3 regions of the Bradyrhizobium sp. CB82 genome follow, and region 2 is predicted to be linked to each of the others. Evidence: riboswitches for the same ligand, from Rfam matches in the RefSeq annotation. Region 2 holds a riboswitch; each other region holds the start of a gene.
What was found. A riboswitch is a leader RNA that binds a small molecule or an ion and turns the genes downstream of it on or off. The one in region 2 is predicted to bind cobalamin.
Positions count from the first base shown of each region.

Region 1: another riboswitch for cobalamin. It lies ahead of QA640_RS28245 (DUF1636 domain-containing protein); the one in region 2 lies ahead of metE (5-methyltetrahydropteroyltriglutamate--homocysteine S-methyltransferase).
Region 3: another riboswitch for cobalamin. It lies ahead of QA640_RS28180 (energy-coupling factor ABC transporter permease); the one in region 2 lies ahead of metE (5-methyltetrahydropteroyltriglutamate--homocysteine S-methyltransferase).

Region 1 covers NZ_CP121650.1:5,784,374-5,794,791, reverse strand. Annotated here, with positions in the region: gene bluB (5,6-dimethylbenzimidazole synthase) at 129-761, opposite strand; gene QA640_RS28275 (adenosylcobinamide-GDP ribazoletransferase) at 761-1,540, opposite strand; gene cobU (bifunctional adenosylcobinamide kinase/adenosylcobinamide-phosphate guanylyltransferase) at 1,545-2,048, opposite strand; gene cbiB (adenosylcobinamide-phosphate synthase CbiB) at 2,175-3,116, shown strand; gene cobD (threonine-phosphate decarboxylase CobD) at 3,127-4,095, shown strand; gene QA640_RS28255 (cobyric acid synthase) at 4,099-5,547, opposite strand; gene cobO (cob(I)yrinic acid a,c-diamide adenosyltransferase) at 5,556-6,191, opposite strand; cobalamin riboswitch at 6,232-6,453, shown strand; gene QA640_RS28245 (DUF1636 domain-containing protein) at 6,547-6,921, shown strand; gene cobW (cobalamin biosynthesis protein CobW) at 6,918-7,967, shown strand; gene cobN (cobaltochelatase subunit CobN) at 7,967-10,418, shown strand, end outside.
Region 2 covers NZ_CP121650.1:7,460,560-7,470,977, forward strand. Annotated here, with positions in the region: gene QA640_RS36035 (carbohydrate porin) at 1-516, opposite strand, end outside; gene QA640_RS36040 (TauD/TfdA family dioxygenase) at 1,533-2,462, opposite strand; cobalamin riboswitch at 3,196-3,421, shown strand; gene metE (5-methyltetrahydropteroyltriglutamate--homocysteine S-methyltransferase) at 3,528-5,855, shown strand; gene QA640_RS36050 (hypothetical protein) at 5,966-6,157, shown strand; gene QA640_RS36055 (avidin/streptavidin family protein) at 6,374-6,883, shown strand; gene QA640_RS36060 (MFS transporter) at 7,341-8,570, opposite strand; gene QA640_RS36065 (3-keto-5-aminohexanoate cleavage protein) at 8,892-9,794, opposite strand; gene QA640_RS36070 (3-hydroxyacyl-CoA dehydrogenase) at 10,178-10,418, opposite strand, start outside.
Region 3 covers NZ_CP121650.1:5,771,658-5,780,445, reverse strand. Annotated here, with positions in the region: gene cobJ (precorrin-3B C(17)-methyltransferase) at 1-123, shown strand, start outside; gene QA640_RS28210 (cobalt-precorrin-6A reductase) at 99-845, opposite strand; gene cbiE (precorrin-6y C5,15-methyltransferase (decarboxylating) subunit CbiE) at 844-2,025, shown strand; gene QA640_RS28200 (cobalamin biosynthesis protein) at 2,022-2,390, shown strand; gene cobM (precorrin-4 C(11)-methyltransferase) at 2,387-3,169, shown strand; gene QA640_RS28190 (cobyrinate a,c-diamide synthase) at 3,169-4,479, shown strand; gene cobA (uroporphyrinogen-III C-methyltransferase) at 4,476-5,204, shown strand; cobalamin riboswitch at 5,253-5,473, shown strand; gene QA640_RS28180 (energy-coupling factor ABC transporter permease) at 5,510-6,187, shown strand; gene cobF (precorrin-6A synthase (deacetylating)) at 6,233-6,982, shown strand; gene cobT (nicotinate-nucleotide--dimethylbenzimidazole phosphoribosyltransferase) at 7,018-8,076, shown strand; gene QA640_RS28165 (histidine phosphatase family protein) at 8,198-8,770, opposite strand.

The DNA.
Region 1 (10,418 bases), 1.7 Mb from region 2:
GCGTGCCGCGACGGCGCTGCGCGCGTTAAGCGATTCAGCGCGACCCTAGCGATTGCGGTCGTCACGTTTATAACAAAAGGTGAGGCATTTTGAGGGGCGCACCTCAGTCGTGCCACGAAGGAATGGCTTTAGCGGCGGATCGTGACTTCGGTCGAGGGCCGCCGATGTTCCCAGTCGGCCCGCTCGAGCTCGGGACGATCGAAATCAGCCTCGGGATAGCCGACGCAGAGATAGCCGATGAATTTCCAGCTGACGGGCACGTCGAGAATCTCGCGGATGCGGAGCGGGTTGAGGATCGACACCCAGCCGATCCCGATGCCGTCCGCGCGCGCGGCGAGCCAGGCCGAGACGATCGCCGCGACGACCGAATAGTCGAGGGTCTCCGGCATCGTCGCGCGGCCGAGGCCGTGCCCGGTCTCGCAGGCTTTTTCCGCGAACACCGCCAGATGTCCGGGCGCCTCTTCGAGGCCGGCCAGCTTGAACGTGGCATAGCGCGCGGCGCGCTCGCCGGAATAGGCTTTGAGCGCGTCGGCATTGCAGAGCTTGAAGTCGTCGATCACAGCACGCCGACGCGTCTCGTCCTCGACGATCACGAAGCGCCAGGGCTGGCTCAGCCCGACCGATGGCGACAGGCATGCGATGTCGATCAGCCGCTCCAGCGTGCCCTCGGGCAGCGGATCGGTCCGAAAGCGTCGCACGTCGCGGCGCCAGACGAAGAGCTCGCGCAACTGCCGGCGGAAATCGTCGTCAAATGACACCATCAGGAAGCCGCATGAAAGAGCGAGGCGGCCATCAGCAGGATGGCGGTCTCGGCGACTTGCTCGTAAGCACCGAGTATATCACCGGTCTGTCCGCCGAGCTGCCTGATCGCGAACCAGGCCGTCAGCAGTCCGATGAAGGCGAGCAGGATCACGGCAAGGATTGCCTTGCCCGGCCCGAAGCCGATCGCGAGCAGGATGGCACCAAGGCCGAGCGCGATGGCGGCGTTCGGCCCTGCCGGCCGGCCGGCGCCGGCGGACAATCCATCCGTCCGCGCCGGCGGCACCAGCGCCATGAACAGCGGCAGGCCCGCGCGCGCTGCGACATGCGCGAGCAGAAGCGCGATCAGGACCGAGCGCGGCGCGGCGATGGCGGCGAGCGCGCTCCAGCGCAGGCCCAGCGACACGACGAGCGCGCACACGCCAAAACTGCCGATGCGGCTGTCCCGCATGATCTCGAGCTTTCGCGCGCGCGTGCCGCCGCCGAGGCCGTCGGCGGCGTCGGAGAGGCCATCCTCATGCAGTGCGCCGGTAATGATGATCGTGCTCGCAAGCCCCAGCATCGCGGCGGGGCCGGGCGTCACACCGAGCGCAAAAGCGAGAGCATAGACGGCGGCACCGAGGAGGCCGACCAGCAATCCCGCCACCGGCAGCGTCCAGCCCGCACGCGCAATGTCGCCGTCGCCGACCGGCGTCGAAGGGCCGAGCGGAAGTATCGTGGCGAGCGACAGGCCGATGCGCAAATCGGTGACGATGACGGTGAGTTGCATGCGGCTGGTCATGGTCTCACTTGACTTTCATCGGCAGGCCCGCGACCACGAACTCGACCTCGTCGGCGACTTCGGCGATGACTTGGTTCAGCAGGCCGGCGGCATCGCGAAAACTGCGCGCCAGCGCATTGTCGGGCACGATGCCGAGGCCGACCTCGTTGGTCACGAGGATCACCGGGCTCTGTTGCCTGCGAAGTGCAGCAGCGAGCAGGGCCGCTTCCTTCGACCAGTCGCGTCCGGCATGGAGCAGGTTCGAGAGCCACAGCGTCAGGCAGTCGACCAGCCGCGCGCCGCCGCCGTCGGTCGCATCGAGTGCCGCCACGAGATCGAGCGGCGTCTCGCGCTCGATCCAATCGTCGCCGCGGCGGGCGCGGTGGTGCGCGATCCGCTCCGCCATCTCCGCATCAAGCGCCTCTGCGGTCGCGATGTAGACGGGAGGTCCGGGAAAGCTGCGGGCGCGCGCCTCCGCGCGCCGGCTTTTCCCGGACCTCGCCCCTCCCGTGATCAGGACAACCGCCATGAAACCTCCGTTCTGACCCGCACTAACCACCAATCGGGCGCAAAGACAAAGCCGAAATCGGCGGGCAGGGGGCTTGCGCTGCGCCCCAATTCTTGCGCATCAGGGCTGGCGAGAAGGAGATGTGACGTGGGCTTTGCCGGCGCGATGGCGGTAGCGATGACGGTGGACGCGGTCTGGGGATGGCCCGGCGCGCTGTTCACGCGCATCGGTCATCCCGTGACCTGGATTGGCAGGCTGATTGCTCTGCTTGATCGCAACTGGAACAGACCGGCGGATGCGCCGGCCGCGCGGCGTATCGCTGGCGTTGCCGCCGCGTTGCTGGTGATCGCGCTGTGCGCTGGCGTCGGCTGGTTGGTGCAGGGCTGGCTCGTTCCCGGTTGGAGCCGCACCGTCCTGCTCGGGATTTTTGCCTGGCCGCTGGTCGCGCTGCGCTCGCTGCATGATCACGTCGCCGCCGTCGCGCAGCCGTTGCAGTCGGGCGACATCGACGCGGCGCGGCTGGCGGTGGCAGAGATCGTCGGCCGCGATCCCGCGTCGCTCGACGAGGCCGGGATTTCGCGCGCGGCGCTCGAGAGCCTGGCGGAGAACGCATCCGACGGCATCGTGGCGCCCCTGTTTTGGGGCGCGCTGCTCGGCCTGCCCGGAATTTTCGGCTACAAGGCGATCAACACGCTGGATTCCATGATCGGCCATCGCTCTGAGCGTCACCTCTGGTTCGGCTGGGCGGCCGCGCGCATCGACGACGTCGCCAATTTGATTCCGGCGCGGCTGACGGGCCTGTTGTTCGCGGTGGTGACAGCGCACCCTTCAGCGGCCTTGTCCTGCATGTCGCGCGATGCAAATCGCCATCGCTCGCCCAATGCCGGCTGGCCGGAAGCGGCAATGGCCGGTGCGCTCGGCGTGCGCCTGAGCGGCCCGCGCAGCTATCATGGCGCCCTGACCGAGGAGCCCTGGCTGAACGCGGGCGGGCGCGATCCGCTCGCCGCCGATATCGGCCGGGGATTGCGGCTCTATATTCGCGCGATGCTGCTGCTCGGTGGCTTGCTCGCGGCACTGGCGTTGATCTAACGAGGCGGCGATGCGCGAGCATGGTGGCAATCTCGACACTGCGATGCAGCGGTTCGGCGGGCGCATCGAGGACTGGATCGATCTGTCGACCGGCATCAACCGGCAGCCTTATCCGGTGGGCGTGATCGAACAGAGTGCATGGACCGCGCTGCCGTCGCGATCCGAAATCGAAGAGCTGCACGAGGCCGCGCGGCAGACCTATGCAACCCAAGCGCCGCTGCTCGCCATGGCCGGCGCGCAGGCGGCCATCCAGTGTCTGCCGAGTTTGTCGCGTAAGGGCCGGGCGCGCATTCTCGCGCCGACCTACAACGAATACGCCGGGGTGCTTTCTTCCGCTGGCTGGGATGTTGCCGAGGTCACCAATCTCGACGCGCTCGCAGGCGCCGATCTTGCCATCGTCGTCAATCCCAACAATCCCGACGGCCGGCGCCATGAGCGGGCTGACCTCCTAGCACTGCTGCCATGCGTCGGCCGCCTTATCATCGACGAGAGCTTTGCAGATGCGCTGACGCAGCTGTCGCTCGCGCCAGAGGCGGCGGGGCGAGGCGGTCTCCTCGTCCTGCGCTCGTTCGGCAAGTTCTATGGGTTGGCCGGTTTGCGTCTTGGCTTCGTGCTCGGCGCGGAAGGGGACATTGCTACGCTCTCGGCGATGGCAGGGCCGTGGCCGGTTTCGGGTGCTGCTATCGCCGTCGGTCGGCGTGCGCTGCTCGATCGCGAATGGGCCAGCGCAACGACGGCGCGGCTCGGCCACGACTGCGTACGGCTCGACGCCCAGGCGACGGCACAAGGATGGCGGCTGATCGGTGGCACGCCGCTGTTCCGGCTCTACGATGTCGGTGATGCACTTGCTGCACAGGACAAGCTCGCGCGCGGCCGGATCTGGTCGCGCGTCTTCAGCGGGCAGCCGGGGTGGTTGCGTCTGGGTCTGCCGGGCGATGAGGCGGAATGGTCGCGCCTTGCATCGGCGCTCGCCCGCTGACGCTCAGCGCGCCAGCGCGAGCAGGCCTTCGACATCAAGATGGGTCTCGATGTGATCGGCGAGCGCGTCGAGCGCACTCTCGACCCTGGCGCCGTATGGCTGGTCCGTCGCGGGAATGTCGAGCTGCGCGAGGAAGGCCCTGCGAAAACCGTCCGACGTGAACAGGCCGTGCAGATAGCTGCCATGCACACGGCCATCGCTGGAGATCGCGCCTTCCGGCGCGCCGTCGAGCATCGCGAAGGGACGCGCGCGATCCGGTCCATCGGTGTGGCCGATGTGAATTTCGTAAGCGTCGATTGCTTCGCTGGTCCCGCCATGGCGCGCCGTCACGCGCGTGAGCGTTTTCTTGGGCGACATCACCGTCGTCACATCCAGAAGGCCGAGGCCGGCTGTCTCTCCGGCCGGCCCCTCGATGCCCTTGGGATCATCCACACTGCGACCGAGCATCTGATAGCCGCCGCAGACGCCCAGCACATGACCGCCGCGACGGTGGTGTGCGAGGAGATCGATGTCCCACCCTTGCGTGCGCAAGAAGGTGAGGTCGCCGCGCGTCGATTTCGAGCCGGGGATGATGACGAGCCGTGCGTCGCCGGGGATCGCCTCGCCCGGGCGGACCATCACGAGGTCAACATTTGGCTCGAGCTTGAGCGGGTCGAGATCGTCGAAATTGGCGATCCGCGACAGCGCCAGAAACGCGATCTTGCATCGGCCGGGCTTTCGCGCCTCGCCCAGTCCCAGTGCATCCTCGGCCGGCAATTCGCCGGCGCGGGTAAACCAGGGTAGCACGCCAAAACCGCGCCAGGATGTCTTGTCCTGGATCAGCCGGTAGCCGTCATCGAACAGCGCGGGATCGCCGCGGAACTTGTTGATGACAAAACCATGGATCATCGCGGCATCGTCAGGATCGATCACGGTCTTGATGCCGACCAGTTGCGCGATAACGCCGCCGCGGTCGATGTCGCCGATCAGCACGACGGGAACGTCGGCCTTGCGGGCAAAGCCCATATTGGCGATGTCGGCCCGGCGCAAATTGACTTCGGCAGGGCTGCCGGCGCCTTCGACCAGGACGAGGTCGGAACGCGCCTTCAACCGTTCAAAACTTTCGATCACTGCGCCCATCAGTGAAGGTTTCATTGCCGCATAGTCGCGGGCGCGTGCCGTCGCGAGGCGTTTGCCCTGCACGATGACTTGCGCTCCGACATCGGTCTCGGGCTTGAGCAGAACCGGATTCATGTCGGTGTGCGGCTCGACGCCGGCGGCGACCGCCTGGAGCGCCTGCGCACGGCCGATCTCGCCGCCATCGACGGTCACGGCCGCATTGTTCGACATGTTCTGCGGCTTGAAGGGGAGCACGCGCAGGCGCCGGCGCCTCGCAGCGCGCGCAAGGCCCGCAACGACGAGCGACTTGCCCACGTCCGAGCCCGTTCCCTGAATCATCAATGCGCGCGCCATCCGAACTCTCAGAACTCGACGCCGGCTTGCGCCTTGATGCCGGAGCGGAACGGATGTTTTACCAGCGTCATCTCGGTGACGAGGTCGGCGATCTCGATCAGCTCGTCCTTGGCGTTGCGCCCGGTGAGGACGACATGCGTCAGCGGCGGCTTCTGCAATTTCAGAAAGTCAACGACCTCGGTGATATCGAGATAGTCGTAGCGCAGCGCGATGTTGATCTCATCGAGCACGACCATGCGCAGGCGTTCATCCGATATCAGCTCTTTCGCCTTCTCCCAGCCCGCCTTGGCCGCAGCGATGTCGCGGGCGCGGTCCTGCGTCTCCCAGGTAAAACCTTCACCCATGGCGTGGAACTGGCAGAGGTCGCCAAAGTGCCCGGTGAGCAGGCGGCGCTCGCCGGTATCCCAGGCACCCTTGATGAACTGGACCACCGCGCAGGGCAGGCCATGCGCGACACACCGAACGATCATGCCGAAGGCGGAGGAGGATTTGCCCTTGCCCGCGCCGGTATGGACGATGATCAGGCCCTTTTCGCCGCTCTTGGTCGCCATGATCTTGTCGCGGGCGACCTTCTTCTTCGCCATCTTCGCGGCGTGCCGGGCGTCGGTTTCCTCCACCGCTGGGGTATCCGGTTCAGGCGTCATCTGACGTGGTCCTTCGGCTTGACAAGTGGCGGCCATGGGCAAATGGTGGGCCAGCGTTGGTTCCTGTCCTACGACAGGCGAAGAGGGAATGCGATAGGGCTCGAATCGGAAAGATTCGTGTTCGAAAAGCAGCCGCCCCCGCGACCGTGACCGGAGAGATGCCCGAAGCCACTGATCCCCCTTGGGGATCGGGAAGGCGGGGATCGAAGGGAAAAACCCTGCTCCGCAAGCCGGGAGACCTGCCAGCGCGCACGTTTTGGACCGGCGGACGGGGTGTTCCGCGACGGGGAAACGGATCCTCTCCTCGAGCGGTTCGTGCGCCTCATCGCCTCCCGCAGATATCCTGGAAGGGGCGATGGCCGTCACACTTCACGTTTGCATCACCTGCCGCGCTGGCCAGACGCTCGGCGAAGGCGAAACCACGCCCGGCGCGCGGCTGCATGCCGCCATCCTCGACGTCGGTGTGCCCCAGGGCGTCAACCTGGTTCCCGTCGAATGCCTGTCGGCCTGTAGCCAGGGCTGCTCGGTTGCACTCAGTGCGCCCGGTCGATGGTCCTATGTCTACGGGCGCCTGTCCGATGCCAATGCGAGCGACGTCATCGCAGGCGCTTCGGCTTACGCGGCCGCGCCCGACGGCATCGTGCCATGGCGCAGCCGTCCCGAAATCTTCCGCAAGCAATCGCTTGCCCGCATTCCCCCGATTCCCGTCGTGCCGGAGGCCGCCGAATGAACACGCTCGCAAAAGTCCCGGTCACGGTCGTCACGGGCTTTCTGGGATCAGGCAAGACGACACTGATCCAGCATCTGATCACCAATGCCAACGGCAAGAAGCTCGCGGTGCTCGTCAACGAATTCGGCAGCGAAGGTGTCGATGGCGAGATCCTGAAATCCTGTGCGGATGCCAATTGTCCTGAGGAGAACATCGTCGAGCTCGCCAATGGCTGCATCTGCTGCACCGTGGCCGACGATTTCATTCCGGCGATGGAGCAGCTGCTCGCACGTCGGGTGAGGCCGGACCATATCCTGATCGAGACCTCGGGACTGGCCTTGCCGAAGCCGCTGCTTAAAGCGTTCGACTGGCCGGAGATCCGCTCACGGATTACGGTCGATGGCGTGATTGCGCTGGCAGATGCCGAGGCGGTCGCAGCCGGACGCTTTGCGCCGGACCCGGATGCGGTGGAAGCACAGCGCGCGGCGGATGAGAATCTCGATCACGAGACGCCGCTGTCGGAGGTGTTCGAGGACCAGATCGCCTGCGCCGATATCGTGCTCTTGACCAAGGCCGATCTTGCAGGCGCGGCGGGGCTCGAAGCAGCCAGGGCGGCGATCGCCGCGGAGATCCCGCGTCCGGTGCCGATGCTGCCTGTCGTCGACGGCGCAGTCGATCTGCGCGTGATCCTCGGCCTTGAAGCGGCGGCCGAAGACGATCTCGCTGCCCGCCCCTCGCATCATGACGGTGAGGACGAGCACGAGCACAATGATTTCAACTCCGTCGTGATCGATCTGCCTGAGGTCGTCGACGTCGAGGCGCTGATCGCCTCAGTGCAGCGGCTGGCACGAGAGCAGAACGTGCTGCGGGCCAAAGGCTATATCGCCGTCAAGGGCAAGCCGATGCGGCTGTTGCTGCAATCGGTCGGCGAGCGCGTGCGGCACCAGTTCGATCGGCCCTGGGGCGCGCGCCCCCGGCAATCCAAGCTGGTCGTGATCGGAGAGCAGGGCGACATCGACGAGGCCGCGATCAAGGCAGGGCTTGGAATGTCAGGGCTTGGGATCTGATGCACGTCGTCTTCCGCGAGAGCCGCGGTCTGGAGGAGACCGCGACGCCCAGGGACATCGGCCAGGACCCGGCCGATCTCGTGGTACTCTCGTTCTCGGATTCCGATCTCGTCGCGTTCGCGGCCGGATGGCGGCGGGGGCGCGCCGCGCTGCCGTCGCTGCGGCTCGCTAATCTCGCCGAGCTGCGCCACCCGCTGTCGGTCGACACCTATATCGAGCGAACGCTGTCGCGAGCGCGCGGCATTTTGGTCCGCCTGATCGGCGGCGAGTCCTATTGGGCCTATGGGCTCGCGGCCCTCCAGCGACTGGCGAAGGAGCGCGGCATCGCGCTCGCCGTGTTGCCGGCGGATGGCCGCGACGATGAACGGCTCGATGCGTTCTCGACCTTGCCGGTCTCGACGCTCAGACGGCTGAAAGTGCTCTGCGACAAGGGCGGACCGGTCGCCGCACAAGCCGCGATCGCGCAGCTTGCGCTGGCCTCGGGTCTCTATGCGGGGCCCGTGGTTGGTGAGATCGAGGTCCCCGAGATCGGTTTCTACGAGCCGGTGCGCGGTGTTGTCTGGGCGCTGCCCGACCCCGACGGAAGACCTCGCGCACTCGTTACCTTTTACCGCTCTTATCTCACGGCCGCCGATACTGCGCCGGTCGATGCGCTAATCGCAGCGCTCCGCGAGAGAGGCTTCGATGCCTGGGGCGTGTTCGTCACGTCACTGAAGGCGCCCGGCGTCGCCGATTGGCTGCGCGCGCACCTTGCGCAATATCCGCCCGCGGCCATCGTCAATGCGACCGCGTTCTCTGCAGTTGGCGACGACGGCGCGACGCCGTTCGATGCCGCATCGTGTCCGGTCTTCCAGGTCGCGCTCTCCACGGCACGCCGCGAAGACTGGGCCGAATCGGTCCGCGGCCTCTCGCCGGGCGATCTTGCGATGCATGTCGTGCTGCCGGAGGTCGACGGACGCGTGTTTGCGGGCGTGGTGAGCTTCAAATCGGCAGGCGAACGTGATCCTGATCTGCAGTTCGCGCATCTTTCACACCGGCCCGACGATGAGCGTGTCGCCGCCGTCGTTGCGCGCGTGGCGGCATGGCAGCGGCTCGCGCAAAAGCCGGCGGGCGAGAAGCGGCTGGCGATCGTGCTCTCCAACTATCCCGGTCGGCCGCACCAGATCGCCCATGCGGTCGGGCTCGATGCACTCGCCTCTGTTGAAGCGCTGCTCTCTGATCTCAGCGAAGCCGGCTTCATCGTCGAGCCGCAGAGTGCGCTCGGCGATGTCTTGCTGAAACAGGAGTTGACATGGAGTGTCGCCGACTATCGTGGGGCTCTCTCGCGGCTTCCCCGCGCATTGCAAGATGATCTGGCACGCGCCTGGGGGGCGCCGGAGGTCGACCCGAGCTGTCGTGGCGGCGAATTTCACTTCGCGGCGATTCGAAGCGGCAACGCGATCGTCGCGGTGCAGCCGGAACGCGGTGAGGTCAGTCACCGCGACGCTGACTATCACGATCTTTCGCGCACGCCGCGCCATGCCTATGTCGCGTTCTATCTCTGGCTCCGGCAGCAGGGCGTTGACGCTGTCGTGCACGTGGGCGCGCACGGAACGCTGGAATGGTTGCCCGGAAAATCCGTTGCGCTGTCGCCGTCCTGCTGGCCGGAGGCGCTGGCCGGCGAGTTGCCGCTGGTCTATCCGTTCATTGTCAACGATCCCGGCGAGGCGGCACAAGCCAAGCGGCGGACCGGCGCGGTCACGATCGGCCATCTGCCGCCGCCGCTGACCAAGTCCGCCGTGCCTGAGGGCCTGCACAGGCTCGAGCAACTGCTTGACGAATATTCGACCGCCGACGGCCTCGATCCCGCGCGCCGGCAGCGCCTGATTGCCGCCATTCGCGACGAAGCGCGCGCAGCCGGTCTCGACGCCGATCTCGGCCTTGCCGCATCGGCTGCACCCGCGGAAGCGATTCCACGCATCGACCGCTTCGTCTGCGATCTCAAGGAAAGCCAGTTCGGCGACGGCCTGCATGTGTTCGGCCGCGGCAATTGCGGCGAGTCGGAGAGGACGGCGCTCATCGCGGCGTTGTTCGGCCGCCGCGTCGCGCCTGGGCCTGCCGGCTCGCCCTATCGCGGGCGCCAGGACGTCCTGCCTACCGGGCGAAATCTGTTTGCCGTCGATCCCCGCGCCGTGCCGACGCCGTCCGCGCATGCACAAGGCATCAAGCTCGCCGAAGAATTGTTGCGCCGTCACTTGCAGGATCATGGCGACTGGCCGAAGGGGCTGGTGGTCGACCTCTGGGGCTCCGCGACCATGCGTACCGCCGGCGAGGAGTTCGCGATGGCGCTGCATCTCGCAGGTCTCGCGCCGCGCTGGGATCACAGCTCGGGACGCGTGACCGGCTACGACATCATCTCTCCGGCCGAGCTCGGCCGTCCTCGCATCGACGTCACGCTGCGCGTGTCCGGCC
Region 2 (10,418 bases):
GGCTCCTACGATGATCTGACCATCGGGAATCCCAAATCGGCTGAGATCATAGGTCACGATCATGAAATTCAGGGTATTGAATGTCGGGTTCTGACCAGCATATAGCTGATCACGAATGGTGCTCTTCGCTGCATTCGGTAGCTGATTGTCCACGAAGGTGTTTACAGTCCCGCCAACATAGCCGATTCCGACTTCCCCCAGCGCAGATCTAACGCCGCCGTAATCCTGATCTATTGTATCGGCCGGACCAGGAATATTGAGCCACATACCTTTTTCGCGTAGGTCCTCGAACTTTGCGAAAGGACCGGCTTTCTGTGGAGTTTTATTCTTTGCAACTACAGGCGCACCGTCGCGCTTTGCTGCAAACGCATTGACCGTTTGTGCAAGCGCTGCCCTATCGACGAGACGCGCTGCTTGTTGGCACCCGTACCTTCGGTAGGGCTTAGCCGAACGGTTCTTCTTTTGAACTTCTCCTTGGGTGACCTCGTTAGGAGTACCGCTTTGTGGGCTAAGCACAGTGGCAGCTTGTGCCAGCGCCGTATCCCCGACGGGACTCGCAGTGATGGACAGTGCGATAGTAATCCATCTCCGCGCGTTTGCTCCATGAAATTTCGTCCGCAGCGCCCTAGCCGTGATAGAAAGCGATGGACGGCCACGAAGCGCTGAGACCTTTGAGGGCTTGGTCCTCGATGATAGCGCGAGAAAGCTAGCTAGCGGCTTCCATGAGACGGGAACGACCGCTGTAGGAGTGGGCCTCACAGCAGTAGATGACGAGACAGCAGATCCATCACGCCTGCTGGCGTAGGCAGATCTATATTGCATCCCGACTTCCTTAGCGTGTGAGGCGTGACTTTTCGCTGCCGCTCGATTGCCACGTGGTCGCCACTGCATCAATTGCTAAGGTTGGTAGGCGACATCAGCCGCAGGGTGCTGCTTCTCGATTCGCGAACTTAATGTCAGATGGGGCGCGCGACCAATCTGTGCTCTTTCCTCACGGGGCTCGTCTACAAGTAGAGCGACGGGCCAAGCGTTCTGCCATCCTCGCCAGAAAATGGAGATTGTGTGCCCGAGGAGGTTAGCGCCCGTCTCAAGCCTCTCCTAGGCGAGGACACGACTACGGCAGCTCACGTAGGATGGACAAGAAGATGTGCTGATGGTGGCTCAGAAGAACTGGCGACTGCTCGGCATCTGCCGAGGCCACTGCGGATGAGTAGGCGGATCGTGAGACCACGGCAATGGTTGCCCCCATGGAGAGAGCATTTTTCGAAAAGCGTGCGCCCCTTCTGGCGCGGTTCAAGACCGACATCCATCGGCGAAACGGGCGGCTGGTCGACTACTAGTACCGCTACCGCGTAGCTGCTGAACCCGATATGCCCTCTAAAGAATAGTTGCTGCTTTTCGATTTGCGCGCTCGCAGCATCAGGTTCATGGTAGGTGCGATGGCGAACCAAGCTTCCGAATACTGCACGGAGCGATCGAGCGCATAACGGCAGAGTTTCCATCGGCCGGATCGCGGCCAATCTTGTGACCGTCTAGGCGACCTCAGCGGCCGGCTGCTTAGGGGCCGTCACGCGTGTTACGCTGCTCCGACCATCGATGCTGACCGGTATTTCGCCGGCGATGGTTGCGCGATGAACAAGGCGGTGTCGGTCGCCGTAGTCGTTCACCGCGTAATGTTGTGTGGCGCGATTGTCCCAGATCGCTACGTCGCCTTCCTTCCAGTTCCAACGTACGGTGTTTTCGGGCGCAGTGATATGAGACTGAAACAAATCAAACAGCTTCTGGCCGTCGTATTTCGGGACACCAACGAAGTTCTGCACCAGCGCGCCGAGCACGAGCGTGCGTTCGCCGGTCTCCGGGTGTACGCGCACAACGGGATGCTCAGTCTGATAGATTGTTTTAGTGAAGACTTCGTCCAAGTGCCTTTTGTCGAGCTCGCTGGCGCGGGCCAGTATTGCGTAGTCGAAGGCGTTACTGTGAAGGGCCCACAGCTTGTCTGCAAGCCGTTGGAGCGGCGGAGCCAGGTCGAGGTAGGCCGTGACGGTATTTGACCAAACCGTATCGCCACCGAATGGTGGCATCACAATGCCTCGCAGCACCGCAATCTTGGGGTAGGCATCGATGAAGGTACCATCAGTGTGCCAGAGGTCGGCCCGGCTACCGGCGCGGGCTGAATCAAGCTCGATGATCGACGCTGTTCCGTTAATCGCACCGAGCGTCGGATGACGTGCCAGTTTTCCGAAACGAACGGCAAAGCGCTCCTGCTCCGTATCATCAAGGTGCCCCTGTTCGCGAAAGAAGATAACCTTGTGCTCCAACAGCAGCTCATTGATCGAGGCGATCGTCTGCTCCGGCAAATCGCCCGACAGCTTAATGTTTCGGATTTCTGCGCCGATGCGCGCTGCGCGTTTGATGATATCCGCGCGAGGACGGACATTGTTCGACAAGACCGTTGCAGTCATTACTCCAGCGTCTCCAATTTTGCGCCGCGGGACCACATTATTCAACTCGACAGAGCTGACGAACGCCAAATAGGGCTGCATGGCGGGATCCGACGTAGTCCGTGGTGCAGCGACGAGTCCTTGCTTGAGCTCTTCACGCGACCTCGGAGGTTAGTTCGGCGTTCGCGAAGGTCTTGATTTAAGATTGACCAGTACGTCAGTTCGATCAATTGCCAGTATTGGTAGTTGACCGGGGCGAGAGCTTCGCAGTTCGCTGAGGGATCGATGTCTCGTCCACTACCGAATGAATATGAAATCTGTGCTTATTGGATAAGGCAATGAGAGCGGCCTCTGTGATCGACTTAGAGGGGCGGTCTAAGCAATCCAAATTGCCGCGCTAAAGAGTCGCGGCGGTGACACCGAAGCGGAAGTACCCAAGAGCACTCCATTCCTCTCCATGCGCAACGCCTAGAAAAGATCGGGGATAAGGAAACGCTTGTCGAGGTTTTTAACCCTTTGTCGAGCTGTGCGTTTTGTGTGGCGTGGCTTCACAGCGGCGGCGTTTCCCAGGCCTGGGCTACTCGATGATCATTAGCCGAGCGTCGCGTGACCAACAACAGCGCGATCGCAAGCGACGGTATTACGGCCAAACTCGTCGATCAGATGCAAGCGCCCCGAGCCTGACACTACGATTGCTCCGGGGCGCTCGATGCGTCCATTGGCATCTCAGGGTTGACGTACCGCTTCCGTTGCAGATAATCGGAGGCGTCGAGGTTCTCCAGATCTCGTTTGATCTGGAGCTAAGAGGGAAGACGGTGCGCTTTCGATCCGTTCAGGATTAAAGTAATACCGGCGCTGCCCCCGCAACTGTAAGCGGCGAGCCCGTATCCACACGCGTCACTGAAGCAAACGCTTCGGGAAGGCCGGATGCAGGCGATGACCCGCGAGCCAGGAGACCTGCCCCGACAACATAATCGTCCACGGGCGGGGTGTCCGGTGGTACGCCTAGCAGGAGGCCTCGCTTTGGCGGCCTTCCTGCCTGCGTTTCCGCCATGGCCTTTGCCCCCACACAATGGGGATAAAGCTATGTCTCTTCTCTCACTTCCTGTCGCGACCCTCGGCATGCCGCGTATCGGGCCACGCCGTGAGCTCAAGCTGGCGCTCGAAGGCTACTGGGCTGGCAAAATCAGCGACCAGCAGCTCCTGAAAGCTGCGGCCGGTCTTCGTGTCGCCAATTGGGCACGTCAGAATTCGCTGGGCGTCACTATCATCCCGTCTAATGACTTTTCACTCTATGACCAGATTCTCGACACGAGCGTCACGGTCGGCGCCATACCTGAGGCGTATGGCTGGGAGAGCGGTCCCGTCTCGCTGAAGACCTATTTCACCATGGCGCGGGGCTCGCAAGACAAGGAAGACGCGAGCTGGGCTCACGCCCGTCAAGGCCTTGGCGCCTCTGCGCAGGAGATGACTAAGTGGTTCGATACCAATTACCACTACATGGTGCCAGAATTCCATAAAGGACAGACCTTCAAGCTCTCTTCCCGCAAGCCGATCGAGGAATATGAGGAGGCGAAAGCCCTCGGCTATCAGACGCGTCCTGTCTTGGTGGGGCCAGTCACCTTCTTGAAACTCGGCAAGAGCGCCGATCCGGCGTTTGATCCGATTTCGCTGCTCGATAGCCTCATGCCCGTCTATGTCGAGGTTCTTAAGGAACTGACGAAACGTGGAGCCGAGTGGGTCCAGCTTGATGAGCCCTATCTGGTGCTTGATCTCGACGAAACCACGCGGGATGCGCTCCAGCGCGCCTATGGGCGTCTCGCCGAGGAGGTGCCCGGCATCAAGGTCATGCTTGCAACCTATTTCGGAGCAATCGGCGACAATTTGGCGACCGCTCTGAAGCTGCCTGTTGCCGGACTGCACGTCGATCTTGTTCGCGCTCCCGAGCAATTGAGCCAGATTGAATACGGCGCGCGCGCGGACCTTGTGATTTCGCTCGGCGTCATCGACGGCCGCAACGTATGGCGTTCCAACCTGTCGGCACTGGTTGAGCGGTACAAGCCCGTCATTGCAAAGTTCGGCAAGGAGCGCGTGCAGCTCGCGCCTTCCTGCTCGCTTTTGCATGTCCCAATCGACCTCAAGCTCGAAACCGATCTCGATCGGGACGTGAAGAGATGGCTTGCCTTCTCGGTCCAGAAGATCGAGGAGCTCACGACCTTGGCGAAGGCACTTGCGGGCGACGGAAATGTCATTGACGCGCTTTCCGAATCAGACCTTGCAGCGAGGGCACGCCAGGCATCGCCGAAAATCCATGACACGGCCGTCGCCCGGCGAACGGCGGCGATTGACGAGGCTATGCGCCGCCGAAACAGTGCTTTTGCGACACGTGCCGAGGTTCAGCGCAAGCGTTTCGGCCTGCCGTTATTCCCCACAACCACGATCGGGTCGTTCCCGCAGACGAGCGAGATACGCAACGCCCGCGCCGAGCATGCCAAGGGAACGTTGACAAAGGCGAAATATGAACAATTCCTGAAGAAGGAAACGGCCAGCGCGGTCCTTTGGCAGGAAGACATCGGGCTCGACGTGCTTGTCCACGGCGAGTTCGAGCGCAATGATATGGTCCAGTATTTCGCCGAGCAGCTCTCCGGATTCGCGTTCACTAAGCATGGCTGGGTGCAATCCTACGGCTCCCGTTACGTTCGTCCGCCGATACTATTCGGCGATGTCTCCCGCCCGAAGCCGATGACCATCGAGTGGTGGCGCTACGCGCAGTCGCTGACCAGAAAGCCGATGAAGGCAATGCTTACGGGCCCGGTGACAATTCTCACCTGGTCGTTTGTCCGTGACGATATTCCGCGTAGCGAGACCTGCCGTCAGATCGCGCTCGCGATCCGTGACGAGGTCGCCGATCTGGAAAAGGCCGGGGCAACCATGATCCAAATCGATGAGGCCGCGCTACGCGAAGGTTTGCCGCTCCGCCGATCCGATTGGAGATCTTATCTCGACTGGGCAGTTGAAAGCTTCCGCCTCTGCTCCTCCGGTGTTGCCGATGCAACGCAGATCCATACCCACATGTGCTATTCGGAGTTCAATGCCATCATCGATGCAATTGCCACGATGGACGCAGATGTCATCTCGATCGAAACGTCCCGCTCTAGGATGGAGCTGCTCGATGCGTTCACTGCCTTCAAATACCCGAACGACATCGGCCCTGGCGTCTATGACATCCACTCTCCGCGCGTTCCCGAAGCCTCTGAGATAGCGGCTCTCATCGCGCTGGCTCGCCAACGACTGTCGGACTCACAGCTCTGGATCAATCCGGATTGCGGCCTAAAGACTCGCAAATGGACCGAAGTTCGTCCGGCGCTCGTCAACATGGTCGCGGCAGCCCGCGAACTGCGCAAGTCTTCCTGATGCCAGGGTGATCTGGCGGTCAAAGCCGTGTTCGTCGGAGAGGCTGGCTTTGTACACGGGGCCCGCGATTGCGGCCCAATGGCTCATTGGGGCAGCAGCACGCGGATAACATGGACTCGAAAATTCTCTATCTCTCCTCTCACACCACAACCTGCCCGTTCAGGTCTGAGCACTTGAGGAGCTGGATTGGGATCGCTGGAGGATCGTTCGAGGAGGTGCAACGCCAAAACCATGCGCTGCCGGGAATTGTTACTGAAATGGTCGAGATGAAGACTGATGAGGGGCGCAACGCCGCCGCATGATGGCGCAGAGCTGTCGATCGCTCAAGCATGTCCGGCCCGGTCACGAGTCGGCTGCTCGTGTCCATATGACGGGACCACGGTGGCAAAAGAGCTGAAATTTGGATGTCGATCACATTTCAACGTGCTAGCGCTATCACGCCATCATACTCGTTTAAATTGTCAATGCCGGGTTTTATAAGTAGGTCGCTCCGCTAATGGAGCGATATGGAGTCGGAAATGTCTCAAGCGAAATGGAAATTGACGAACCGGATCGCCGCAGCCTGCCTCGGCCTACTCATCCTGGCGGCGCCTGCAGCGGCGCAACCGATCTGGACCTGGACCAACCAATACGGCTCAACGCTGGTGGTCGACAATTATAATCCGAACACGGGCGCTATTTCCGGCACCTACACGAACAATGCGAGCAATAGCTGCGATGCAGGTGCCCCTCAGACAATGACGGGCTGGCTCGCGCAGACCAATAGTGGCGCGGCGATCAGCTTTTCGGTGAATTTTGTGGGCTGCGGATCGACAACCGTGTGGACCGGACAGCTGAACGCTGCATCTGGATTTCAGGGACTTTGGCTCCTTTCACTGGCGGAACCGGTGGCGTGGAACGGCATTAGCGCCGGCGCGGACACTTTCACCTTCGCAAGCGGCGACAAATCGAAACTACCGTCCGCTAGCGGCGAGGCGGCCAAGAGCGGTGCAGGCGAGAAGCTCTCGAATACCAAGTCTCGCAAGTGACATGAATAGCCACATCGCAAAGGAAGGAACGTTATCGCGCTGCGCTTTCGTCCCCGCCTTAATCTACCCAGACGCTCACTTTAGTCCAAAAGCGGATTTGGTATCGAAGATCGAGTCTTGCCGAGCCCGAACGCCCTGAGCTGTTCAGGCTCGGTATTACTCGTTGCAGGTGGGTCCAGCTGACCATATCGTTGGCCCCAGCTTCAAAATCAGTCTGTTTTGCGCAAATCGCCAGGATCGAGTTGCGCCTTGACGGCCATGGCAAAAAAGGGGCGACCAAATAGACTGAACTTGTGCCCTCACGTCTCGATCTCGGCTCGTGGCCGGCACGCCACCTCTTGCTATGACCTACTGATGTAGAAGGTTAGGTTTCCCGTGCGGTCCCATTCAGCAGATCCTTTACCGGCGGCACCGCGTTGCGAATCACCTTACCCCGAGATCTACTTAGGCGTTCCGCTTAAACAGGAGCGTCATCGTTATATGTCACGACGAGTCTAAGGCTGCAGGCGACGCCCGTTGCAATAACTAGGATGATTGCCATTCCGATCATGCCAATGTCAAAAGATCCCGTCCAGTCCTTGAGGAAGCCGACCATGTACGGGCCGATGAAGGCCCCAAAGGCACCAATCGAATTGATGAACGCGATGCCTCCAGCGGCAGCGGGCCCAGTGAGGAACCTCTGTGGGATCGTGTAAAGGACGGTCCGCGCCGAAATTGTGCCAATCAGCGCAAGCGTCATGCATATGAGCGCCGGTATGAGCGAGGTGAACACTACCGAAAACGCAAGTCCGGTGGCGCCAAGCATCAGTGCGGCGACCAGATTGTAGATCTTTTGCCCCTTGCAATCGACAAGGCGCGCCCAGAACAACGAGCCTATTGTCACAAAGAAATAAGGCGCGGCCGAGAGCCAACCAATCTGCATGTTGTTCAAGTTGTGGCTCTTTAGGATCAGAGGGAGCCAGATGCCTATCCCGTAGGAGGCGATCGTGAAAGCGAAGCTGATGCTTGTCAGCATCAGCACGCGGACATCCCTGATCGCGGCCCAGAGATCCTTTTTGACCTTGTCGTGCTTTTCCTTAGCGAGCTCGTCCAGTAGCGCGTCCCGTTCCGCGGGCGTCAACCACGAGGCCTTGCCCGGCGTGTCGGCTATCAGAACGAGGCATAAGCCTCCGAGCAAGCAGGCCGGAAGGCCTTCGATCAGGAACATCCATTGCCAGCCGGCTAGTCCCCACACTCCATCCATTCTTAATAGCGAAGCCGAAAGCGGATTTCCGATCAACGAGGACAGCGGCGTTGCCGTCATGAACCAGGCGAGGACGCCGGTCCGCGATTGCGCCGGAAACCAAATGGAGATGTACCAGATGACGCCAGGAAAAAAGCCCGATTCGAAAACTCCCAGAAGAAGACGGATTGCGTAGAAGCTGTATGGTCCAACGGCGAACGCTGTCGCCGCGGCTGCAAGGCCCCAGGTTATCATGATGCGGGCGAGCCAGCGTCGCGCTCCCACGCGATACATCATCATGTTGCTAGGTACTTCGAGGAGGCAGTAGCTAAAGAAGAGGATCCCAGCGCCCCATCCGAATTGCGTGGCACTTAAGCCGATGGCTTCGTTCATCTGCAGCGCAGCGATGCCGACACTAGTCCGATCGAGGTTGTTGAAAAGATAGGCGACGCCCAACAGCGGCACGAGCCGCCGCGTGTTCTTGACGACAGCGCTCGCGACCAAGCCACACCTTACCTTTTCGTCCGTATGACGCTGGGCAGCAACGGCGTCAACCAATTCGTTCTGCTCCTACAACTAATCGCTGACCACACGTCCACTTTTTTCTGACGCTATGCCGGGATGTTAGGCTGAAACATGGGAATCACGGCCCCAAGTGCCCGATCGCTCATTTTCAACCATCGATAACACTTTCTACTATTGGTCCCACGCTCAGGACTTCTCTAGAGCCCGTCATCGAACTAGCGAGCCATCGTACGTCGCTTCCGATTGAGAGCGGCAAATGGGCTATCCGGGCTGTTTGTGTGGCGCAAGCCCGAGCATCGCTCGCGCTTCCACTGTGGTGGCGGGCTCGTACCCAAGTTCTCGGATAATCTTTACGGTCTTGTCTACCAGGCGCACGTTGGTGGCAAGCATGCCCGGTTCGAGGTAGAGATTGTCCTCCAGACCTACACGCACGTGGCCGCCCGCGAGCACCGCGTGAGTTGTTGCGGGCAGCTGCGCTCGACCGACCCCGCTAACGCAAAACATGGCTCCTTTGGGAAGATTGCCGATCAGCAAATCGAGGATCTGCGGACTGTACGGCAATGCGCCCTGAATTGCGCGATCGGCACCAAGAACGAAATTGATCCAATAGGGAGGCTTATCGAACCCCTTATTGATGAGACGTATCGGATCTTGGAGAAGGTGGGAAAGTGAAAAGCATTCCCATTCGGGTTTGATGCCCGTTTTTTGGAATCGCTTTGCCATGATGTCGCAGCGGCTCGGCGACGTGTTAACGACAACATCGCGACCGCCAAAGCTGGCCAGAACGCTGTGAGCGTCAAATGTCGCCATGTCAGCGCCCGCCTCAAGACCTTTTAGTCGCTCTTCAAATATAACCTCATCGAAACCGGGCTCTAGGGATCGGACCATGTCTCCATCAATGCCCCCGCCCGTGCTGTTGTTGATGATGATGCCGCATTTTGCCAGAATCCGGGAATTGATGTCCTGGTAAATTTCCGGATTACAGGTTGCGCCGTCGTCCGGCCTGCGCGCATGCAGCGCCACGATAGACGCCCCCGCATCGTAGCATCGGTACACATCCTCGGCGATCTCGTTTGGCTGGGTCGGCAGGTGCGGGTTCTGCGATTTTTTCACCACGCCTCCCGTCGGAGCAATCGTGACAATGACTTTTCTGTTAAAACTCATACTGCGTCTCCTGTCATCGCCGGCTTAGGTATTCATAACGGGTTCTTACGTACGCGCTGAGGAACGACTTGACACAAGTCGCAAGGGCCGGAAGTGACGTCTTCGACAGGCTCCAGCCTCCAACACCTGGCATTCGGAACAGATCTGCTTATTGAGAATCGTCACGACGCCGAGTGCTCGCGTTGGGGAACAGCAGCTCGCTCATGCGAATGAGTTCGCGAACCTTTCGAGCGGAAATGTGCGCTTCAGCGCACCTTTTGTGTACGTTGCTAGGTCGTTCGCGACGATCCGTGCTCTCGTGGCCGCAAACAGCTGTCCAACTCGCTCCGACAGGTGGGCGCCGACGACGGCGTTGCGTGACTCCAGTCATGTCCTTCGACGGGTTAGATTTCGACATACGCAATGCCGGTGAAGTTGCCCTGGGACCAGAGGAGATTGTGTTTGTTCTTTCCATCAAGATTTGCGGAATAGATCGAACCGGCGAGGTCGGTAATGAACATCTGGTTGCCGGGAACGTCGAGTGCGATGCCGATTCCCTCCATGAGATGCGTGATCAGAATTTCCGGCTCCGTCTTTAGATCGACGCACGCGCGATTGACTGTGTTGCCACGCGGCGGATCACCG
Region 3 (8,788 bases), 1.7 Mb from region 2:
GAGACGGTGACGCTGGACGAGGCGAGGCCCGAGATGGCGGACATGCGCACGCTCGTCATCGTCGGCAATTCGCAGACGCGCCGCGTTGGTCGCTGGGTCTATGCGCCGAGGCAGGTCCGATGACCGAGCCAGGCCAGGACCTCGGCCACACTCTCCACACGCAGTCGCTCGGGCAGTTGCGGCCGCGCGATCATGATGACGGGCAGGCCGAGCGCGCGGCTCGCGTCGATCTTGGCGCGCGCGCCATCGCCGCCGGAATTGCGGGCGACGATCCATGCGATGCCGCGCGATCGCAGCGTGTCAACTTCGCCCTCGAACGTGAATGGACCGCGCGACACGATGACGTCTGCCTTGAACGGCAGCGCTCCTTCGGGCGGATCGACGAATCGCAGCGTGTAGGCATGCTGCGGCTTCTCCCCGAATGGGGCGATATGCTGCCGGCCGATCGCGAGGAAGACGCGCGACGGCGTCTCGGGCAGCGCCACAACGGCGGCTGCGAGATCCGGCACCTCGATCCAGCGATCACCGGGCACTCTGACCCATGGCGCGCGTTCGAGCGCGACCAGCGGCGTTTGGGTGTCCGCGCAGGCCGCGACCGCATTGCGGCTCATCTCCGCTGCAAAGGGATGGGTGGCGTCGATGACATGCGTGATGCCTTCTTGCCGGATATAATCCGCAAGTCCGCTGACGCCGCCAAAGCCACCGCTGCGGGTCGGCAGCGGCTGACCCGTGGGCGCGCGGGTGCGGCCGCCATAGGAATAGATCGCATCGACGCCGGCGCGCGCGATCTTCGCGGCGAGCAAATTCGCATCACTCGTTCCGCCCAGAATGAGCGCGCGCGTCATGGCTGATCCCTGGCTGACGATCATCGGTATCGGCGAAGATGGCCTTGCTGGCCTCTCCGAGGCAAGCCGAAAGGCGCTTGCCGGGGCCGAGACCGTGTTCGGCGGCGAGCGCCATCTTGCGCTCGCAGGCATAGCCGATCGCGGCCGCCCGTGGCCAGTGCCGTTCGATGCCGGCGTTGTGCTGAGCTGTCGCGGCCGACCCACCGCGGTGCTCGCCTCGGGCGATCCGTTCTGGCACGGCGCCGGCGCAAGCCTCGCCGAGCAGCTGGAAGCAGGTGAATGGATCGCGCATCCGGCGCCGTCGACGTTCTCGCTCGCCGCGGCGAGGCTGGGCTGGCGGCTGGAGAGTGTTGTCTGTCTCGGACTGCATGCCGCGCCGTTCGAACGCCTGGTGCCGCATCTCGCACCTAATGCGAGAATCGTCTGCCTCGTGCGCGACGGCAAGGCGGCCGGCGATCTCGCGAAGTGGCTGACGGCGCGAGGCTGGGGCGCCTCAGCACTGTGGACTCTCACCGCGCTCGGCGGCCCGCGCGAAAACGTCAGGGCGCATCGCGCAGACAGCTTCGCGGCGGAAGCTGGCGACATCCTGGTCGCCGTCGCGCTGGAGGCGAGGGGATCACAGGGCATTCCGCGCAGCTCGGGTCTTGCGGACGATCTCTTCGTGAATGACGGCCAGATCACCAAACGCCCGATGCGCGCGCTGGCCTTGTCCGCGCTGGCGCCACGTCCGGGTGAACGGCTCTGGGACATCGGCGCAGGCTCGGGCTCAATCTCGGTCGAATGGGCCTTGTGCCGCGGCGCGGCGATTGCGATCGAGGCGCGTGAGGATCGTGCCGTGAACATCCGCAGCAATGCCGCGGCTTTCGGACTGGCGCATCGGATCGCCGTGATCGTGGGAACTGCACCCGGCGCATTGGCGGGCCTGGAGACACCTGATGCCGTGTTCATCGGCGGCGGCTTCGACGCCGCGATGTTTGATGCCGTCTGGTCTCGCATTGTCCCGGGCACGCGGCTGGTGGCCCATGCCGTGACGCTGGAGACCGAAACTTTGCTGGTCGAGCTAAACCAGCGCCATGGCGGCGAATTGATGCGGGTCGAGATCGCGCATGCGGAGCCGCTTGGCCGCTATCGCTCCTGGGAGGCGGCGCGGCCGGTCGTGCAATGGAGCGTGGTGCGATGAAGGTCGCAGGGCTTGGCTTTAAGCACGACGCCACGCTCGCCGCACTGCGCGAGGCACTTCTCGCCGCCGGCGGTGTGGAAGGTCTCGCGGCTGTTGCAACCGTCAGCGACAAGGCGAACAGCGCAGCGCTGAAGTTGCTGGCGGGCGAATTGAACGTGCCGATCAAGGCGATTTCCGCCGACATGCTCGCCGGCATCGCGACTCCGACCCAGTCAAAACTCATCAAGGACAAGTTCGGCACGGGATCGGTGGCGGAAGCCGTCGCGCTCGCGGCTGCGGGCCGTGACGCGCGGCTGATTGCGACCCGCGTGGTCTCGCAGGACCGGACCGCGACCGCGGCGATAGCGGAAGGAGACGGCGAATGACCGTGCATTTCATTGGGGCAGGGCCGGGCGCCGCCGATCTCCTCACTCTGCGCGGGCGCGATCTGATCGCGGCCTCGCCGGTGTGCCTCTATGCGGGCTCGCTCGTGCCTGAGGGCGTGCTGGCGCACTGCCCGAAGGGCGCGCGGATCGTCAACACGGCGCCGCTGTCGCTCGACGAGATCGTCGTCGAGATCGCCAACGCGCATGCGGAAGGCAAGGATGTCGCGCGGCTACATTCGGGCGACCTCTCGATCTGGTCGGCGATGGGCGAGCAATTGCGCCGCCTGCGCGCGCTCGACATTCCCTTCACCGTTACGCCGGGCGTGCCGTCGTTCTCCGCTGCTGCCGCAGCGCTCGAGGCTGAACTGACTTTGCCGGGGCTTGCGCAATCGGTGGTGCTGACGCGCACGCCGGGGCGGGCGAGCGCAATGCCGGAGGGTGAGAAGCTTGCTGCGTTCGCCGCGACCGGAGCGGTGCTCGCGATCCATCTCTCGATCCATCTGCTCGACAAGGTCGTCGCCGAGCTGACGCCGCATTATGGCTCCGATTGTCCGGTCGCGATCGTCTGGCGCGCGAGCTGGCCCGACCAGCGCATCGTCCGCGCGACGCTCGCCACGCTTGATGCGGCCGTCGGTGCCGAGCTCGAACGCACCGCGCTCATCCTGGTCGGCAGGACTCTCGGCTCGGAGGAATTTTCCGAGAGCCGCCTTTACGCCGCCGACTACGATCGCCGCTACCGGCCGTTCGGTCCTGCGCCGCGCTTTCCGGAGGTGTCGTGATGGCGGCGGGGCTCGTCATCTCGGCGCCGGCCTCCGGCGTCGGCAAGACGACGCTGACGCTGGCGCTCGCCCGCGCCTATCGCGATCGCGGCCTCAAGGTGCAGTGCTTCAAAAGCGGCCCCGACTACATCGATCCGGCCTTTCATGCCGCGGCTACGGGGCGCGCCTCCGTCAACGTCGATAGCTGGGCGATGGATCGCACGACGATCGAACATCTCGTCAGCCGGGGTGCGACCGCAGATCTCGTGCTGGCGGAGGGCTCGATGGGCCTGTTCGACGGTGTCGCCGCGCGCGGCGTCTCGGGCACCGGCGCCACCGCAGACATCGCCGCGATGATGGGCTGGCCGGTGCTGCTCGTGATCGATCCGTCCGGCCAGGCCCAGACGGCCGCCGCGATTGCGACCGGCTTGCGGGATTTCCGTAGCGGCGTGCGCCTTGCCGGCGTCGTGCTCAACCGCGTCGCGAGCCCGCGGCATCAGGATCTCGTACGGCGGGCTTTGGCCGATGCAGGCATTGCCGTGTTCGGCGCGCTGCCGCGCCATGCCGAGATCAGCCTGCCGAAGCGGCATCTCGGCCTGGTCCAGGCGGAAGAGCAGGCGGAGATCGGCGGCCTGATCGCGGAGGCTGCGCGCTTCGTCAGCGAGCACGTCGATCTCGACGCCGTGCTGGGCGCAGCCTGTGCATGGCCGGCGCAACCTGCCCCGAACGGGCTCAACGTCAGGCCGCCGGGCCAGCGCATCGCGCTGGCGCGCGACGCCGCGTTTTCCTTCGTCTATCCGCATATGCTGGAGGCCTGGCATGCAGCCGGTGCGGAGATCCTGCCTTTCGCGCCGCTCGCCGACGAGGGACCAGATGCAACCGCCGACGTGTGCTGGCTGCCTGGCGGCTATCCGGAACTGCATGCCGGCCGGCTCGCGGCGAATACGCGCTTTCGCGAGCGCTTGGGCGCCTTTGCCGAGACGCGGCCGGTCCATGGCGAATGTGGCGGCTACATGGTGATGGGCGCCGCCTTGACCGATGCCGAGGGCGCGCGGCACGAGATGCTTGGCCTCTTGGGCCTTGAGACGAGCTTTGCCAAACGTCGCATGCATCTCGGCTACCGTCTTGCCGAGCTCGCCGCCCCGATGCCGGGACATCAGCCTGGCGTGCGCCTGCGCGGCCATGAATTCCACTATTCGACGATCATTGCGCAGCCCGATACGCCGCTCGCGGTCGTGCACGATGCGACCGGCGCGGTCGTTGCCGAGACCGGATCGCGCCGCGGGCGTGCAACGGGTACTTTCTTTCATCTGATTGCGGAGGACCGGTGAGCGGCTTCGTCTCCTTCGTCTCCGCCGGTCCCGGCGATCCCGAGCTTTTGACGCTCAAAGGCGCCGCGCGGCTGCGCGAGGCCGACGTGGTGCTCTATGACGATCTTGCATCCGGTGCGATCCTCGAGCTCGCCCGGCCCGGCGCCAATCTCGTGGCGGTCGGCAAACGCGCCGGAAGGCCCTCGACCAAGCAGCAGCACGTCAACCGCCTGCTGGTCGATTACGCGGCGACCGGCGCGCGCGTGGTGCGGCTGAAATCCGGCGATGCCGGAATCTTCGGCAGGCTGGAAGAGGAGATCGAAACGCTGCGGGTGGCCGGGATCGGCTACGAGATCGTGCCCGGCGTTACCTCGGCCTGCGTCGCGGCAGCGCAAGCCGGCATCCCCCTGACCCGTCGGAACACAGCGCGCCGGGTACAGTTCGTGACCGGAGCCGATGTGACCGGGCAGTTGCCGCAAAATCTGAACTGGGCGGCGCTGGCCGACCCCGATGCGACGACGGTCGTCTATATGGGCCGGCGCACGTTCCCGGATCTTGCCGCGAAGCTGATCGCGCAGGGGCTTGCTCCGGAGACGCCGGCGCTGTTTGCGGAATCACTTGGCCGCGCCGATGAGCGGCTCGTCCGCACCACGATCGCCAAGCTCGCCGAAGAGCTCGCGCAGGCCGTGCCCGCGGCCACAGCCGCCGTTATCCTGTTTGGCGCACTGGCGGGAGAATCGTCATGATGATGCCCGTTGCAGCCGTTCTGCCCTTGACGCCCGGCTTGCGAAAGAGGCACACAAGAGGGGCATGGTGCTCGATGCGGCGCAAAGCGCCGGAGCATAATCGGGAATGGGGGTGGGCGGACCCAGTTGCGGCGCCCCAAACCCCAGCCGCCCCCGCGACTGTAAGCGGTGAGGGGCTCCGATCCGCCACTGGGCCGCAAGGCTCGGGAAGGCCGGAGATCCCCTTCGATCCGCGAGCCAGGAGACCGGCCCTGCACGTTTGGACGCCAAGGCCGTCGGGTGTGACGGCAGGAAGGACTTGAACCATGCATATCGAACCGGGAATCGTGACGGGCGCCAAGCTCGTGTTGAGTTACGCAACCAGCATCGCCGCCGGCGGCGTTGCGCTGAAGCTCGCGGCCGAGACCGTGCGCGAGCAGGGCATCAGCTCGTTCGCTCTACGGTCGGCTGCAACGACCGCGCTGGTCTTCACCTTCTTCGAGATCCTGCCGCACTTCCCGGTCGGCGTCTCCGAGGTGCACTTCATCCTCGGCTCGACCTTGTTCCTGCTGTTCGGCGCGGCACCGGCGGCCTTTGGTCTCGCGCTCGGCCTCTTGCTGCAAGGCCTGTTCTTCGTGCCGACCGACCTACCGCAATATGGCATGAACGTCACCACGCTGCTGGTGCCGCTGTTCGCCATCCAAGCGCTCGCTACCCGCATCATTCCTCGCAACACCGCCTATGTCGACCTGCAGTATCGCCAGGCGCTGGCGCTCTCGACGGCGTATCAGTCCGGCATCATCGCCTGGGTTGCGTTCTGGGCGATCTATGGCGCGGGCTTTGGCGCTGCGAACCTTGCCAACATCGCAACCTTTGCCGCGTCCTATGCGCTGGTGATCGTGATCGAGCCGCTCGCCGATCTCGCGGTGCTGGCGCTGGCAAAGTCGCTGCGTGGCGTCACCGCGCCCGGTCTCGTCACCCCGCGCCTGCACGACGCAGCGTAGGGATGATTTGAAGGGCGGCCGTCATGGTCGCCCTTCACACTCGTGATGGTCACGCTTTCCCTGATAGGCATCGGTTGCGGCGATCCCGAGCAGCTCACGCTCGCAGCGATCCGTGCCATCAACGCGGCCGATCTCGTTTTGATCCCGCGCAAAGGAACGCAGAAGTCCGATCTTGCCGAACTACGGCGGACGATTTGCGCTGATTTGCTCACCAACAAGCAGACACGTATCGCGGAGTTCGACTTGCCGGTGCGTGACGCCGGCGAGGCTGATTACCGCAAGGGGGTCGATGACTGGCATGATGCGGTCGCCGCGACGTGGTCGCGGGCGATCTCGAGCCATCTCGGACATGATGGCCGCGTTGCGCTGCTGATCTGGGGCGACCCGTCGCTCTATGACTCGTCTTTGAGGATCGCGCGGCGGCTTGATCCTTTGCCCGCGATCGAGGTCATTCCTGGCATCACCTCGATCCAGGCGCTGTGCGCGGCGCATGCGCTGCCGCTGAACGATATCGGCGAGCCTTTCTTGGTGACGACAGGGCGGCGACTGCGCGAGGGCGGCTGGCCCGACCGCGTCGACACCGTGGTGGTGATGCTCGATGGCGGCACGGCGTTTCAGTCACTCGATCCGGAAGGGCTGCAGATCTGGTGGGGCGCCTATCTCGGCATGCCCGATCAGATCGTCATGTCGGGTGCATTGGCCGAGATCGGCCCACGCATCGTCGCGGTACGGCGCGAGGCGCGCGAACGGCACGGCTGGATCATGGACAGCTACATTCTCAAACGCAGTACGTGACACCAGCGCTGTCGCATGAACGGAGGCAGGACGACATGCTCCCCAATTGGGTCTACGAGAAATGCCCGGGTATCTCTGCCGCGCACCGCGAGGCGGCGATGGCGCGGCAGGCGCAACTGACCAAGCCGACAGGCGCGCTCGGCCGGCTCGAGCAGGTCGCGATCGATCTCGCGGGCCTGCAAGAGACGGAGCAGCCGCGCGCCGCGCGCGTGCCGATCATCGTCTTTGCCGGCGATCACGGCATCGTCGCCCAGGGCGTGTCCGCCTATCCCCAGGAAGTCACGATCGCGATGATGTCGAATTTCGCCGCGGGCGGCGCTGCGATCGCGGTCCTCGCGCGTGAATTGGGCTCAAGTCTCGAGGTCGTCGATGCCGGCTCGCTGGCGCAGTCGCCGGTGCCGGGGATCGTCGCGGACAAGCCGCGCTGCGGCACGCGCGATTTCAGTGTGGAGGCTGCGCTGGAACCGGCGGAGCTGGCTTTTGCGTTCGACTGTGGACGGCGTGCAGTCGCACGTGCGGCGGTCGAACAACCTGATCTTCTGATTCTCGGCGAGATGGGCATCGGCAACACCACGACCTCGGCGGCGATCGCGGCGAGCCTGCTCGGCGTGAGCGCCGACGAAATCGCAGGCAGCGGCACCGGTGTCGATGCTGCGGGTCGCGCGCGCAAGGCGCGCGTGATCGACGAAGCGCTCGCCCGGCATGGCCTGACGAAAGCCGGCACATCGCCCGAGCAAACGCTCCGCACGGTCGGCGGCCTCGAAATCGCTGCGATCTGCGGGGCGATCATCGCGGCTGCGCAGCGGCGCATTCCGACCTTGATCGACGGCTTCATCGTGTCGGTCGCCGCGCTGGCGGCCGCGCGCCTCAATCCGTCATGTCAGCCGTTCCTGCTGCCGTCGCATCAGTCGGCGGAGCAGGGCCATCGTCTTGTGCTTCGCGCCCTCAACGTTCAGCCGCTGGTCAGCCTCGATCTCAGGCTCGGAGAGGGATCGGGCGCGGCGATCGCGCTGCCGCTGGTGCGGCTCGCCTGCGCCCTGCACAATGGCATGGCGACGTTTGCGCAGGCCAATGTTCCGGATCGCCCGGCCTAAAACGCGATGAGATTGGATGAATCGTCATCGCGTTTCAGGTTGTTGTTTGCGCATGATCTCCGCGCAAACGCTCCGCGTTTATCGCGAGGGGAAACCGCTTCACAGCTTCATGCTTTGCAACTCAAGCGATCGTCTGATTGACTGAGACGACGCGCCAGCCATTCGCCAGCCGGTCGACGCGGGTGAGGGAGAGCGGATCAATCGCAAAGCGCAAGGCCGCCTGTGGTGCGAGGTCGAGCGCGACGCACAGCGCAGCGCGGATGGTGCCGGAATGGACGACGAGGATCGCTGATCCTCCTTCGATACGATGAAGGCCTTCACGGGTTCTGGCGATTTGATCTTCAAAGCTTTCGCCGCCCGGGGGCTTGGAGCCCGCCGGATCGGCCCAGAATTCGGCGTAGGCGTCTCCACCCGCGGCGGCGAGATCATCGTGACGCCGCCCGGTCCATTCGCCAAAATCCTGCTCGCTGAAGGCGGGCACGAGGATCGGATCAAGCCCGAGCGCGCGCGCGGTGCCGACGGTCCGTCGGGCCGGGCTCGCGTAGCTCGCCGCGCGTCGCGGCAAATGCCGCCGCAGCGCGTCCAATCGCATCCGGTCGCTGAGATCGGCCGGTGCATCTGCGGCGTGGATCGTCCCCGAGACGCCGTCGACGACCGCATGCCTGACCAGCCAGAGGAAGGCGTCCCCTTCCATTCAACATCTCCAAAGACG